DNA from 2 places in the Streptomyces sp. 3330 genome. Region 1 is predicted to be linked to the other one. Evidence: riboswitches for the same ligand, from Rfam matches in the RefSeq annotation. Region 1 holds a riboswitch; the other holds the start of a gene.
What was found. A riboswitch is a leader RNA that binds a small molecule or an ion and turns the genes downstream of it on or off. The one in region 1 is predicted to bind cyclic di-AMP.

Region 1 (7,354 bases):
AGCGTGGGAACGCCCTCGCGCAGGTCCGTCCCCGGCGTCTTGCCCGACTCGTGCGAGTCCGAGGCGATGTCCAGGACGTCGTCCGCCAGCTGGAAGGCGACTCCGAGCCGCTCTCCGTACTGCGTGAGCACGTCGACGACCGTCTCGTCGGCGCCGGACATCATCGCGCCGAACCGGCAGGCCACGGCCACCAGCGAGCCCGTCTTGCCGCCGAGCACGTCGAGGTAGTGATCGACCGGGTCCCGTCCGTCCGTGGGCCCCGCGGTCTCCAGGATCTGTCCGGTGACCAGGCGCTCGAACGCCTCCGCCTGCACCCGCACGGCCTCCGGACCGAGGTCGGCCAGGATGTGGGAGGCCCGCGCGAAGAGGAAGTCGCCCGTGAGGACGGCGACGGAGTTCCCCCAGCGGCTGTTCGCGCTGGACACCCCGCGCCGCACGGCCGCCTCGTCCATGACGTCGTCGTGGTACAGCGTGGCCAGGTGGGTCAGCTCCACGACGACGGCCGAGGGCACGACACCCGGCGCGTAGGGGTCCCCGAACTGGGACGCGAGCACCACGAGCAGCGGCCGGAACCGCTTCCCGCCCGCGCGTACGAGGTGCTGGGCGGCCTCCGTGATGAACGGGACCGCACTCTTGGTGGCCTCGAGCAAGCCTTCCTCGACAGCCGCCAATCCGGCCTGGACATCGGCTTCCAGAGCCTGGTCCCGCACGCTCAGCCCGAACGGCCCGACGACGGTCACGAGGGGTCTCCTGTCTGCTGGTGTCTACTGGCGATTACGCGGTTTGTCGATAGGTCTCTGCCATCACTCAAGTCAGCGTATCCGGTCACGTTTCGATCACCGATAGCCCCCACGTCCCGCGGGCTCGAATGGACTCGCCCGGGAGGCGACCCGCAGGCCAGGCACTATCGGATCACGCCCGATATGTTTTTGATCAGCTCATATGAGCGGACATGAAGAGAGTTACCGGGTAGCCGGGATTCATGTCCCGGACCGGTGCCGGCGTCGGGCCGACGAGTCCGCCCACCCCCTCTCCGCGTGACGACGATCACGCATTCCCGCCGCCTTTCCCCGCGACGGGGCGAGCGCGACGGAAGGCGATTCCCCTCCCTCACTCATCACCGGTGCTTTAAAACCAAGTTGGGGCTAATGCCCGATTCGCCGCACTTGTGGAAGCTGGTGAGTTGGCTCACTCGGCGTGAAGATCCGGTCCAGAGCCCCTCTTCACCGATTCTCCGCACCCCTCAAGCAAGTTGATGCTTTGCACCCACAAAGGATCAAGTGCCCCATAGGCCACAGACCAAGGTCAATAGGGGTGATCTGTGAATCCGCTACTTGTTCCGGACATGTGCCCTCGCATACGTTCCCGGCCTGTCGGGCGGAACGCCGAATCCTGCCGCCGTCCGCACACCCATCGACACCGCTCGGCAGGAGCGGGGGAACCAGGTAAGTCGCCGGAACGGATTTCCGGACGTCTTGGAAGTACAGGACGTTCCGGACAGGCCGTACGGCTTGGGGTAAAGCCGCGACCGCCAGGTCGCGACCGGGCATCTCCCGCCCGAACCCGACAGCTCACCTCGCAGGCGCCGGAGAGGAAAATTCGACATGCCCGCTGCCGCTCAGCCGCGCCGCAACCGTTTCATCCGCACGCTCGCCGTCGCCGCCACCGGCGCGGCCGTGCTCGCTCTCCCCGTCCTCGGGGCGACCACCGCCTCCGCGGCGACCCCGGCCGTCTCCACGGCCACCAGCCTCGGCTACGCCAACAACCTCGACGGCTGGATCCGCGCCTCCCTCCAGGTCATGGGGCAGCACGGCATCCCGGGGACGTACAACGGCATCTACCGCAACGTCATCCGCGAGTCCTCCGGCAACCCCAACGCCATCAACCTCTGGGACTCCAACGCGGCCGCGGGCATCCCGTCCAAGGGCCTGCTCCAGGTCATCGACCCGACCTTCCGCGCCTACCACGTCAGCGGCACGTCCTGGGATTCGTACGACCCGGTCGCCAACATCACCGCCGCCTGCAACTACGCGGCCGCGCGCTACGGCTCGATCGACAACGTGTTCGGCGCGTACTGAGCGTCCCGCGGACCGGCCGCCGGTGTCGGCGGCCGGGAGCCGGGAGCCGACAGTCGGTAGTCGGTAGTCGGCAGTCGGTAACCGGTTGCCAGTACTTGGTAACCGGTTACCACCGTGTCTGCGATCGACCTCGGTAACCGGTTGCCGCCCGTTCCGGCGGTCGGCCTCGGTAACCCGTAGTCGGCAGGATCTTCGGTGGTCGCCGCGGGTAACCGGTTACGGAAACATTTGTTCGAGGACGACGGCCACGCCGTCGTCCTCGTTCGACGTCGTCACCTCGTCGGCCACCGCCTTGAGCTCGGGATGCGCGTTGGCCATGGCGACACCCCGGGCCGCCCAGTCGAACATCGGGATGTCGTTGGGCATGTCCCCGAAGGCGACGGTGTCCTCGGGCCGCAGCCCCAGGTGCTCGGCGGCCAGGGCCAGCCCCGTCGCCTTGGTGATCCCGCAGGGCTGGAGTTCGACGGTGCCCGGCCCCGACATGGTGACCGTGGCCAGCGAACCGACCACCGAGCGGGCCGTCGACGCCAACTCGTCGTCGGACAGCGTGGGATGCCGCAGCAGCACCTTGCTGATCGGCTCGCACCACAGGTCGTCGCGCCGCCCGACGCGCAGGGCGGGCAACGTCGGGTGCGGCATCCGGTAGCCCGGCTCGATGAGCGTCAGCCCGTCGACGCCGTCCTGGTCGACAGCCGCGTACACCTGCCCGACCTCCGCCTCGATCTTGCCGAGCGCTGTCTCGGCCAGCTCCCGGTCCAGGGTGACCGACCACAGCAGCCGGTCCGCGGCCGCGTCGTACAACTGCGCGCCCTGCCCGCACACCGCGAGCCCCCTGCTGTGCAGCCGGTCGAGCAGCGGTCGCACCCGGGGCGCGGGCCGTCCCGTCACCACCAGATGGCGTGCGCCGGCGGCCGCCACCCGCGCGAGCGCGTCGAGCGACCGGTCGGAGAAGGTGTCGTCGCCGCGGAGCAGCGTCCCGTCCAGGTCGGTGGCGATGAGGGAGTACGCGGTGCGCGCGGCATATGCGGTGGGTGCGGCCATGATCAGAGAATACGGATCCCGGGCCTCCCCGGTTCGACGCGAACCGGACGACGTCCATGTCCTGTCCTGTTCTGCCAACTCCCCTTGTTTGCCTGGCGCACGACTGGCCGCCGACCGTCTCAATGGAACAGCTTTCTGGCACATCGCCGGGTAGCGGACGGTTGAAGGCCTCTGTACCGGTTGGCAGCAACATGGGACGCTACCTACCGCGACGCCCGGATGGAGCGGTACCGTCCAGGTGTCCAGGGGGGACTTGATCGGGGGGTCAGGTTTGAGCAGTGGGCGCATTCGCGTGCTGAGGCCGCAGGATCTCGGCGAGGGGGAGAGGGAGCGGTGGCGGGCGCTGCGCGCCGCGTCGGCGCTTCCCCGGAACCCGTTCATGGAACCGGAGTTCACCGACGCCGCGGGCCTGGTCCGGCCACGCTCGCGGGTGGCGGTGGTGTACGAGGGACGCGAGCCGGTCGGCTTCCTGCCCCACGAGCGGGGCCGGCTCGGACAGGGCCGGGCCCTCGCGTACGGCGTCTCGGACGCGCAGGGCGCGGTGCTGGCCCCGGGTATCGGACTGGACGCCGGCCAACTGATGCGGGCGTGCGGCCTGTCGAGTTTCGCCTTCGACAACCTGGAGGCGGAGCAAGGGCTGTTCACCCCGCACGCGGCCGAGGAGTACGCCGCCTATGTCATCGACGTCGAAAAGGGTTACGAGACCTATGAGTCCGTGCTGCGCGCCCAGTCGCCGAAGTTCCTGAAGACGACGCTGGCCAAGCAGCGCAGGCTCGGCCGCCAGGTCGGGGAGCTGCGGTTCGTGTTCGACGAACGCGAACCGGCCGCACTGCGCACGCTCATGGCGTGGAAGTCCGCGCAGTACCGCAGGACCGGCCGCCGGGACCGGTTCGCACAGGAGTGGATCACCCGGCTCGTGCGCGTCCTCTCCGAGACGCGCGCGCCCGAGTGCTCGGGCACGCTCTCCGTCCTCTACGCCGGTGACCGGCCGATCGCCGCGCACTTCGGACTGCGCTCGTCGACCGTCCTGGCCTGCTGGTTCCCTGCGTACGAAACGGAGTTCGCGAAGTTCTCGCCGGGCCTGGTGCTGCATCTGCGGATGGCCGAGTCGGCCGCCGCCGAGGGGATAGGCCTGCTCGACCTGGGGCGGGGCGCGGCCGAGTACAAGGACGCGCTGAAGACCGGGGAGCTCCCCGTGTACGAGGGGGCGTGGTCGCGTCCGGGGGTGGGGGCCGCGCTCCACCGGCTCAGCCGTGAGCCGTCCCGCCGGGCGCACCACTTCGTGCGCAACCGGCCGAGGCTCGCCGCGGCGGCCGCACGGACCTTGAAGGCCGCGGGCCGACTGCGCCGACCGTGAGGAGCGGCGCCGGCCGACCGGTGTGAGGGGCGTGAGACACGGGAGACAAGGGGGGTTCATGTACCGCGCCGCGCGTGCACAGCGGGAGATAGAGAGGTTTCTGGACATCGAGCCGGTGCAGGTCGCCGAGCTGGAACTGGACGACGGGGGCGTCCTCAGGCCCGGGCCGGGAAGCCCGCCCGTCACGCACGGCGAGGTGTTCGTGCTGGTCAGAAGGGGTGGTCGACCGGTCGGGACGCTGCTGGGGTCGATACCGCAGGGGGCGGACCCGAAGACCGTCCTCCTGAGCCTGGCCACCCGCGAACAGCCACCCCCCGGACAGCCGGTCGCGGAACCCGCGGAGCTTGCGGAACCCGCAGGACCTGCGGAGTCTGCGGAATCCGTGAAGTTCGCGGAAGCCGCAGCGCCTGCGGTACTTGCGGAGCCCGCGGAGCCCGCAGGGCCTGCGGTACTTGCGGAACCTGGTGCCGGGGTGGCCTCGGCCGCCGTCACGGCCCCGGTCACTGCCCCGGTCCCGGTCCCGGCCGGGGTCGTCGCCGTCGTCCCGGGCCGGGCCGTGCCGTTCACCACCGTCGTCGTCGCCACCCGTGAGCGCGTCGAGAAGCTCGCGCACGCCCTCGACTCACTGCTCTCCCAGGATCACCCGGACTTCGAGATCGTCGTCGTCGACAACGCGCCGGTGACGGGGGCGACCCGGGATCTGGTCGCACGCAGGTACGCCGAGCGCGTGCGGTACGTCACCGAACCTGCGCCCGGTCTCGCCGTCGCGCACAACAAGGGCGTCGAGGTGGCTCACGGCGAGGTGATCGCCTTCACCGACGACGACGTCGTGGCCGACCCCCGCTGGCTCACGGAACTCACCGCGCCCTTCACCGCCGACCCGGGCCTCGGCTGCGCCACCGGCCTGATCCTGCCGGCCCGGCTGCGGACTCCCGCCCAGGTCCTCCTGGAGAGCCACGGCGGCTTCGCCAAGGGCTTCACGGCCCGCACGTACGACCCGCACGACCCGCCCGCCGACGAGCCGCTGTTCCCGTTCGCCGCGGGCCGTTTCGGCTCCGGCGCCAACATGGCCTTCCGCGCGGAGGCGCTGCGGGCGGCCGGCGGCTTCGACCCGGCGACCGGGGCGGGGACGCTCGCGCGGGGCGGCGACGACCTCTACGGGTTCGTCCGGGTCCTCGCCGGGGGCCACCGGCTGCACTACACCCCGCTGGCCCTGGTCTGGCACCACCACCGGGAGACCTGGCGGGACCTGGAGACCCAGGCGTACGGCTACGGGGCCGGGCTCACCGCCTACCTCACCGCGATCCTCGTCAACCGGCCCGGCCTGCTGCCCGCGTTCCTGGCCCGGCTGCCCCGGGGGCTCGCCCACGCGCGGGCGCTGACAGCGAGCCGGGAGGCGGTGCCCGCGGCGGACGGCGCGCCCGGCGGTCACGACACCCGGACCCACGCCTGGCCCGCCCGGCTCTCCCGGCTCCAGCGGCGCGGCATGCTCTACGGGCCGGTGGGCTATCTGCGGGCCCGGCGCGCGCTGCGAGGTACCGCGCGATGACGGCGTCCTCGTCCGCCCCCAGAGCCCGCGGAGACAACGGCGGTAACGGCAGTAACGGCGGCATCCCGGTATTGCTGTATCACGCCGTGATGGAGGAACCGCCGGGCTGGATCGCCGAGTTCACGGTCACGCCCCGGCAGTTCGGCGAGCATCTCGACGCCGTCGTGGACAGCGGCCGTACGCCCGTCACGATCAGCGCGCTCGCCGACCACCTCGCGGGGCGGGCGCCGCTGCCGCCCCGGCCGGTGCTGCTCACCTTCGACGACGGCTTCGCCGATCTGCCCGGTGCGACCGCCGAGGCGCTGGCCGGACGCGGGCTGCCGGCGACCGCCTACCTGACCACCGGAGCGATCACCCGCGGCGGACGCAGCCTGCTGCCGCCCGCGCCGATGATGACGCTGGAGCAGGCGGCCCAGCTCGAGCGGTACGGCATGGAGGTCGGCAGCCACACCGTCACCCACGCCCAGCTGGACACCCTCGCCCCCCGGGCACTCGCGCACGAACTGCGGTTTTCGCGCTCGGTGTTGGAGGACGCCCTCGGCCACGAGGTCCGTCATCTCGCCTACCCGCACGGCTACAACAGCGGACGGGTGCGGCGCACGGCTGCGGCCGCGGGCTACGAGACGGCCACCGCCGTGCGGCACGCGCTCAGTTCGGATCGCGACGAGCACTACCGCATCGCCCGGCTCATCGTGCGCCGCGGTCACACCGTCGACGACGTCCGCTGCTGGCTGGCGGGGTCCGGCGCGCGCGTCGCCCCGTACCGCGACGGGCCGAGGACGGTCGGCTGGCGCTGGTACCGCCGCGCCCGCGCCGTCGCGCGGGGGCCGGTGTTCGCGGGTTGAGCCGGGCCGAGTTCGACGATTTTGGTGTGAAAAGAAGAGAAAATTCCTATAGTCGGCTTGAGGGAGGGGGGCCTCGACGTGCATCACCACGTGCCCGTGCCGAGCACCGAGAGCAGCGAGCTGCCCACCCCTGACCTCTCCGCCGGACCCGGTGGCCCGGACGGTCCCGGCAGTCAGGACGGTCACGGCGGCCCCGGCAGTCACGGCGGCCCGGGCGGTCCTGGCCCCGCTGCCGGCCGGGACCGCGGCCCCCGGCGGGTCCCGCGCCGTCCGCCGGACGCGGCCCTGCTGACGCTGCTGCTCGCCGCCGGGCTGTGGGTGTACGCGCTCCCCCGCATCGGCTTCCGCGGGATGGGCGACTACGGCCTGCTGGACCGGCTGCCGGTCGCCTACTACCTCTCCCTGCTGGTCCTCACCGCGGGTTTCGTCCTCAGTCTGCGGCGCGCGGGCACCGCGCCCTGGTGGCCGGCCGCGCACTGCGCCG
Region 2 (7,354 bases), on a different contig from region 1:
TGCGCGAGGAACTGCCCGCCTACGCGGCCGCCGGGTGGCTCACCCCGGCGGAGCCGTTCGCGCTCGGCTCGATGCGGGCCCGGCGGCTGGCCCGCGAGTACGCGGGCCGTCACCTGGGCAAGCCCGCGGCGCGGGAGGTGGCACGGTACGAGGCGTACGCGACCTCCCTCGCGTTCCTGCGGCACCGAGGCCGACGGGGGCGGGCCGGGGCCGACTTCGTCGTACGCGAGCGCGAGTTGCTCAACGAACTGTGGAGGCGGGGCGAGATCGCCCGGCCCGCGCTGGACCACGCGGCCCGGATGACGGCCCCGCCGGTACGGGTGGCGCCGCCGCCCTGGCCGGTCCACGGGGTGTACGGGTACGGCCGGGGGCCGGCCCTCGGCCAGGTCCACAACGCCGGTTTCGGGCACCCGGCCGCGCCGGTGTACGGAAGCCCGGCAGGGCCCTCGTACGGGAGCCCTGCCGGACCGTCGTACGGGTACGGCCACGGGGGCGGCTACGGGTATCCCGCACCGCACGGCCCCGGACCCGGCCCTGCCCAGGGGCCCGGCCCCGCACAGGGACCCGGACCGGGGTACCCGGCGAGCCCCTACCCGGCCCCCCACCCGCACCAGTGAGCAGGGCCGGCCGGGGCCGATCGGACCGAGCAGGCCAGGGCCGGGGCGGATGACGTCACCCAAGGCCAGGCCAGGCAGGTCGATCAGAACAAGCAGGGTCGGTCAGCCCAGGCAGGGTCGGGTCGGTCAGCCCAGGCAGGGTCGGTCGGAGCGGTCAGGCCAAAGGCTCTGGCCAAGCTAGATCAGACCAGGCCAGGTCAGGTCAGGTCAGGTCAGGTCAGGCCAGGCCAGGCCAGGTCAGGTCAGGCTCGGGTCAGGCGGGTGATCTCCTCCGCCGTCAGTTCCAGCTCCGCCACCCCCAGCAGCGCCGGCAGCTGCTCGACCGTGCGCGCGGAGGCGATCGGCGCGGCCACCGTCGGCTGCGCGGCGAGCCAGGCCAGGGCGACCGTGGGGATCCGGGTCCCGTGGGCCTGGGCGATCTCGTCCAGGGCGGTGAGGACGTTCCGGCCCCGCTCCGTGTCGAGGTGCTTGGCGGCGCCGGCGGCGCGGGCGCTCTGCACGGTCGTACCGGGCCGGTACTTGCCGGTGAGGAAGCCTGCGGCCAGGGCGTAGTAGGGGACGGCGGCGAGGCCGAAGCGGGCGGCGAGATCCTGGAGGCCGCCCTCGTAGGTGTCGCGGGAGACCAGGTTGTAGTGGGGCTGGAGGGCGACGTACCGGGCCAGGCCCTCGCGGTCGGAGAACTCCAGCGACTCCTGGAGACGCTCGGGCGAGATGTTGGAGGCGGCGATGTGCCGCACCTTCCCCGCCCTCACCAGTTCGTCGAGCGCGCCGATGATCTCCTCGACCGGCACCTCGGGCTTGTCGAAGTGCGTGTAGTAGAGGTCGATGTGGTCGGTGCCCAGACGGCGGAGCGAGGCGTCGGCGGCGGCCTTGATGTTGTCGGCGGACAGACCGGGGAAGTCGGGGTGCTGGCTCACCTTGGTGGCGATCACGACGTCGTCGCGGTTGCCCCGGGCCTTCAGCCACCTGCCGATGATCGTCTCGGACTCACCACCGCTGTTGCCATCGACCCACGCCGAGTAGGAGTCGGCGGTGTCGATCAGGTTGCCGCCCGCGGCCGTGTAGGCGTCGAGCACGGCGAAGGAGGCCGTCTCGTCGGCGGTCCAGCCGAACACGTTGCCGCCGAGGGCGAGCGGGAAGACCTCGAGGTCCGAGGAGCCGAGCGTGCGAAGAGAAGTCATGCCTCGTCTCAACAGGCGCCGACGGCCCGCCCATTCCGGACGTGACACGAAGAACATGTGAACAGCCCCCGGGAACGGCCCGCCCGAGCGCGCGTGCGCACGGCACAGCCCGGCAGCCCCGACGCGGAGGGCGTCGGGGCTGCCGGGGTGGATCAGGGGTACCGGACGAGCGGGCTCGGGGCGACCGGATGAGCGGCTCAGGGTGGTCGAAGGAGCGGCTCGGGGGTCCGTACAGCTCAGCTCAGGGGCTTGCCCGAGGGACGGCTCAGGGGTTGAGGCCCTTGTCGCGGAGCCAGGCCGCCGGGTCGATGCCGTCGGCGCTGCCGCCGGGGTGGACCTCGAGGTGGAGGTGGGCTCCGGTGACGTTCCCGGTCGCGCCCACCCGGCCGATGACGTCACCGGTGGCGACCTTCTGGCCGACACTGACGCTGATCGACGACTGGTGGCAGAACCACAGCTCGGTGCCGTCGTCCAGGGTCAGGATGGTGCGGTAGCCGTAGGAACCGGCCCAGCCGGCCTCGGTGATGGTGCCGCTGTGGACGGCCTTGATGAGCGTGCCCGTCGGCGCGGCGAAGTCCAGACCCGTGTGGTAGCCGGAGGACCAGAGGGAACCGGCCTGGCCGAAGGTCGAGGTGATGGTGTACGAGGAGGTCGGCAGCGTGTACTGCTTGGCCAGCTCGGCCAGGCGCGCGGCCTCGGCCTTCGCGGCGGCTTCCTCCGCGGCCTTCTTCTTCGCGGCGGCGGCCTTGGCCTCCGCCTCCTTCTCGGCCTTGGCGGCGGCGTCGGCCTCGGCCTTGGCCGCCGCGGCGAGGGCCTTGACCTCGACCTGGGACTGCTGGGACTCGGCCTGCGCCATGATCCGGCTGCGCAGCGCCTCGCCGGCGTCGGCGGCGCTGTCCTCGGTGTCCACGGCGGCTTCGGAGCCGAAGCTGGCGAGGGCCGGAGCGGCTTCCGGGGTGGGCTCTTCGTCGGAGATGAGCGAGCCCACGTTGGGCAGGTCCGGCATCGAGATGGAGACCGGGGCCTTGCCGGTGTTGGCGCTGGCCATGCCGCCCGCGCTGACGGCGGCTATGACGCCGACCCCGAGAACGGTGGAGCTGCGGGCGAATCCGCCGCCGCGCTGCTTGGCGACGCGGTGCTTGCCGCGTACCGGGCGAGTGGACTCCGCGGTGGGGTTCCACTCCTCCCAAGGTCCCTCGTCGGTGCGGTAGCCGCCGTAGCCGAAGGTCTCGGTGGACCGCTGGCTGGGCGCGTACGGGGCCTCGGGGGCAGGCGGGTTGGACGCCACGCGGGCGCACTCCTTTCCTTCCGTCGCCTACCGGGTTAGCTGACGGGTTCGGAGCGGGAAGGTCTCCTACGCGCGTATACCGGTCGTGGACTCTGCGAGTTCACGACGGCTTCCGCGTGATTCACCCCATGGTGGTGGTTCCCCGGTTCCCTTGCGGGATTCGGCACGTGCCGCACGGAGCCGACTCTGGTGCCGGCTGGGACGACCGCGCTGCGTTATCGAACGTTAATAGACCCGGGGGTGGGTTTCCAAGCTGTTCCTCTTGATCAACAACATTTCTGGCCTGGACTTTTGGGCTACCAGCGGTGAAAAACGGGCGAGTTGACCCCGCCCCGCCCTGCCCCGGAAACGCTTCATCAGTCATCCGGCTTTTGATGGTGACTCAGTTGTTATGCGCAGGGCGCTCGACCGGTCACCAGGAGTGAGGAAAGGGCCGGGAAAAGGCATCGGCGAAAACGCCGAAGGCCGAAACCCTTTCGGATTCCGGCCTTCGGTTCATCAGTAGCGGGGACAGGATTTGAACCTGCGACCTCTGGGTTATGAGCCCAGCGAGCTACCGAGCTGCTCCACCCCGCGGCGATGAACCCAACTGTACGCCATCAGCGGGACAGAAAGCACATCGGTTGATCCACGGGGCCCCGGCCGCCTCACAGGAGGTGGCGATTCGGCTCCTTCGCCCGCTCCTCGTACTCCGGGAGCACCAGGACGTCGACGCCCCGGTCCGTCAGCAGACCGGTGCCGTCGGCGTCCGTGACGAAGGTGTCCGGCTCCCGCCAGGCCGTGACCACCCTGCGCACTCCCGCGTCGAGGATGAGACGGGCACAGGGGGCCGGGCGGGAGGAGCGGCGCGCGCACGGTTCGAGGCTGCTGTAGACGGTGGCCGCGGGCAGCCGGGGGTCGGCGGGGTCGAGCTTCGCGAGGGCGGCCTCCTCGGCGTGCACGACCGGGTCGCCCGCCTCGCGGGAGTGGCCGCGCGCCAGTTCCGTGCCGTCGGCGGCCACGATCACCGCGCCGACGCTGAAGGCGGTCTCCGACGGCGGACAGTCGGCCGCGAGGGCGCAGGCGAGGGCCAGCCAGTGCCGGTCGGCCGCGGCGGGCAGCCGTCCGGTGCCGGGGGCGGTGGGCTCGTAGCGGTTCAGGACGACGTCCTCGATGCGCCGGGTCTCCACCAGGCGCAGGCGTCCGCCCTGGTAGCCGCCCGGCCCGAAGAGGCGGGGCGCGGCCGGGTCGCCGACGAAGAGCGGGGCGAGGACGAGCTGGAGTTCGTCGGCCAGGCCCTGCCGGAGCAGCTGCGTGTGCACCGTCCCGCCGCCCTCGACCATGAGACGCCGTACGCCGCGCACGTCATGGAGGTGTTCCAGGAGGCGGCGCCAGTCGAGTTCGGGGCCGAGCGGGACGGCGTCCGCGGCGATGCCGAGCGCGCGGACCCGCTCGGCGCCCTTCTCCGTCGTGTAGACGACCTTCTCGCCGCCCGTGTGCCAGAAGTTCGCCGCCGGATCGAGGTCGCCGGAGCCGCTGACGGTGACCTTGAGGGGGTACGGCGGCAGTCCGGCGGCCTCGCGGGCGGCGCGGCGCGCGGGGGAGTTCACGAGGAGCCGGGGATTGTCGGCGCGGATCGTGCCGGCGCCGATGAGGACGGCGTCCACGGAGGCCCGCACCTCGTCGACGCGGTCGAAGTCGGCGCGGCTGGAGAGGAGCAGGCGCTCGGGCGTGGTGTCGTCCAGGTAGCCGTCGAGGGAGACGGCGGCTGACAGCAGGACGTACGGGTACGGCATCGACACGGCTCCCCGGGCTCGGTCCGACGGCGGTTCGGCGGCAGCCTGACGGCGATGCGACGGCGGTCCGACGGTGGTCTTGGTTCAAGTTTGAAACAAACTTACACTGGGTGCATGACGACTCGCTGGCTCACCCCCGAGGAGCAACGCGCCTGGCGCGCGTTCGTGGCCGGCCACCTCCTCCTCGACGACGCGATCGACCGGCAGCTCCAGCAGGAGGCCGGCATGCCCCACCTGTACTACTCCATCCTCGCCAACCTCTCCGACATCCCGGAGCGGCGGCTGCGGATGACCGACCTCGCGGAGCGGCTGAAGATCACCCGCAGCCGGCTGACCTACGCGGTGTCCCGGCTGGAGAAGGACGGGCTGGTGCGGCGCGAGGACTGCCAGTGGGACAAGCGCGGCAGCGTCGCGGTGCTGACGGACGAGGGCATGACGGTGCTGGAGAACGTGGCGCCCGGCCATGTCGAGACGGTCCGCACGGCCCTCTTCGACCGGCTCACCCCCGAGCAGGTGGGACAGCTGGAGGAGATCTTCACGCAGGTCGCGCGCGGTTTCCAGGAGAAGGACGGGAACGAGACGGCACCGGAGGACCTCCCCTGGCGCCGCCGCTCGTCCCCCTGCTCCGGAACCCCGTGACCGCGGCCGGGGCGCCGCACCGGGAGCGCGGCCTCGCGTGCCCCGGTGCGAGCGACCGCCTGCCCGCAACCGCGCGACCGCGACCGCCTGACCACGGCCACCTGCCCGCAACCGCCCGATCGCGGCCCCGTGAGAGGCGTCACACATCAGTTGCTTCAAATTTAAAGCATGAGGTAGGGTCGCGACTCGTTGGATCTGCTTCAAATCTGAAGCACAAGGCGGGACAGTGCCGCCTTGCCACCGTCCTCCGGACCCGGGAGACCGCATGCCCGACACCCCCGCCGCCACCCCGCGCGCCCGCGTCCGGGTACCGCTGCGCTTCCCCGACGGCTACTCCGTCGACGCCGAACTGGTCACCTTCCACGGACTCGCCGACGGCCAGGAGCACGTCGCCGTCGTCCTCGGCGCCCCCGCGCCCGGCGTCACTCCCCTGGTCCGGCTGCACTCCGAGTGCCTGACCGGCGACGTCTTCGGCTCCGCCCGGTGCGACTGCGGGCCGCAGCTGCGCGAGGCGGTCGAGCGCATAGCCGGGACGGGCGGCGTCCTGCTCTACCTCCGCCAGGAGGGCCGCGGCATCGGCCTCTACAACAAGCTGGACGCGTACGCCCTCCAGGACCAGGGCCTGGACACCTACGAGGCGAACGCCGCCCTCGGCCTGCCCGAGGACGACCGCGACTACACGGCCGCCGCCCAGATGCTGCGCGCCCTGGACATCACGAGCCTGGACCTGCTGTCCAACAACCCCGACAAGGCGGGTCAGTTGCGCGACCTGGGCATCGACGTCCGCGACCGTGTCCCGACCGGTGTCTTCACGACCCCGCACAACGTCCGCTACCTGCGCGCCAAGGTCCTCCAGACCCAGCACACACTGCCGCTGGCGGACCTCACCGGGCTCAGCGTGGGCTGACCGCCGGCGGTCCGAACGGTCCGTCCAGCGCGGCCCATTGGAGCAGCATGATGGTCTTCGCGTCCGCGATCGCGCCGGTGCGGACGAGGCCGAGAGCCTCGGTGAAGGGGAGTTCGACGACCGCGATGTCCTCTCCCTCGGCCGCCACGCCCGCCGTGTCGGCGCCGGGGGCGGAGGCGTCGTAGGGGGCGGCGAAGAAGCTGAGGCGCTCGGTGACCGAGCCGGGGCTCATGAACGCGTCGAAGACGTGCTCGACGTCGTGCACCGCCCGGCCGGTCTCCTCGGCCGCCTCGCGGCGGATCGCCTCGCGCGGGTCGTCGCCGTCCAGGAGTCCGGCGGCGGCCTCCAGCAGCATGCCGTCCGGATGTCCGTTGACGTACGCGGGCAGCCGGAACTGCCGGGTGAGCAGGACGGTACGGCGGTCGGGGTCGTAGAGCAGGATCGTGGCGCCGTCGCCCCTGTCGTACGTCTCGCGCTGTTCGCGGCTCCAGTGACCGTCGCTGTGCCGGTAGTCGAAGGTGGTGCGGCGCAGGACGGACCAGTCGCAGGCGAGGACCTCGACGTCGACGACGCGGACCCGGTCGTTGCCGGTGAGGTCGCGTCCGTGGCGGTCGAGCCCGGTCCGGCCGCGGGGGTCGGGGACGTCGATGCCGGGGGTGCCGGGGGCGGGGCGGGACGGGGCGTGGTGGGAGCCGGACGCGGGGGCGGGCGGGGTGTCGACGTACTCGGTCATCGGCGGCCTTCGACAGGAGTTGCGGTGGCGTCGGGAACGGCGGCGAGGTCGGCGTAGACCGGCTTGCCCTGAGCGCGGGCCAGCGCGGTCATCCGGTCGGCGCCCTGCGAGGGACCGCCGATGCGCAGCACCGCGTCGCAGCGCTCCAGCAGGCGTTCGGCGACGGGGTGGAAGAGCTCGTCGAAGAGCGGGTCGCCAGGGGCCGCGCCGCCCG

Region 2: it holds a riboswitch for cyclic di-AMP, as region 1 does, so the genes downstream of both, J2X68_RS19380 (M23 family metallopeptidase) here and J2X68_RS38625 (transglycosylase SLT domain-containing protein) in region 1, are expected to answer to the same signal.

The regions. Positions count from the first base shown of each region.
Region 1 is NZ_JAVDVA010000046.1:4,800-12,153, reverse strand. Features, by position in the region: gene J2X68_RS38630 (polyprenyl synthetase family protein) at 1-740, opposite strand, end outside; cyclic di-AMP (ydaO/yuaA leader) riboswitch at 1,374-1,600, shown strand; gene J2X68_RS38625 (transglycosylase SLT domain-containing protein) at 1,605-2,078, shown strand; gene J2X68_RS38620 (HAD family hydrolase) at 2,295-3,119, opposite strand; gene J2X68_RS38615 (GNAT family N-acetyltransferase) at 3,412-4,476, shown strand; gene J2X68_RS38610 (glycosyltransferase) at 4,535-6,025, shown strand; gene J2X68_RS38605 (polysaccharide deacetylase family protein) at 6,115-6,870, shown strand; gene J2X68_RS38600 (hypothetical protein) at 6,961-7,354, shown strand, end outside.
Region 2 is NZ_JAVDVA010000010.1:256,250-263,603, reverse strand. Features, by position in the region: gene J2X68_RS19390 (PrsW family intramembrane metalloprotease) at 1-617, shown strand, start outside; gene J2X68_RS19385 (aldo/keto reductase) at 860-1,798, opposite strand; gene J2X68_RS19380 (M23 family metallopeptidase) at 2,064-3,086, opposite strand; cyclic di-AMP (ydaO/yuaA leader) riboswitch at 3,094-3,262, opposite strand; tRNA gene J2X68_RS19375 (tRNA-Met) at 3,589-3,662, opposite strand; gene J2X68_RS19370 (dihydrofolate reductase family protein) at 3,734-4,861, opposite strand; gene J2X68_RS19365 (MarR family transcriptional regulator) at 4,976-5,500, shown strand; gene ribA (GTP cyclohydrolase II) at 5,766-6,407, shown strand; gene J2X68_RS19355 (NUDIX domain-containing protein) at 6,394-7,140, opposite strand; gene J2X68_RS19350 (DUF4406 domain-containing protein) at 7,137-7,354, opposite strand, start outside.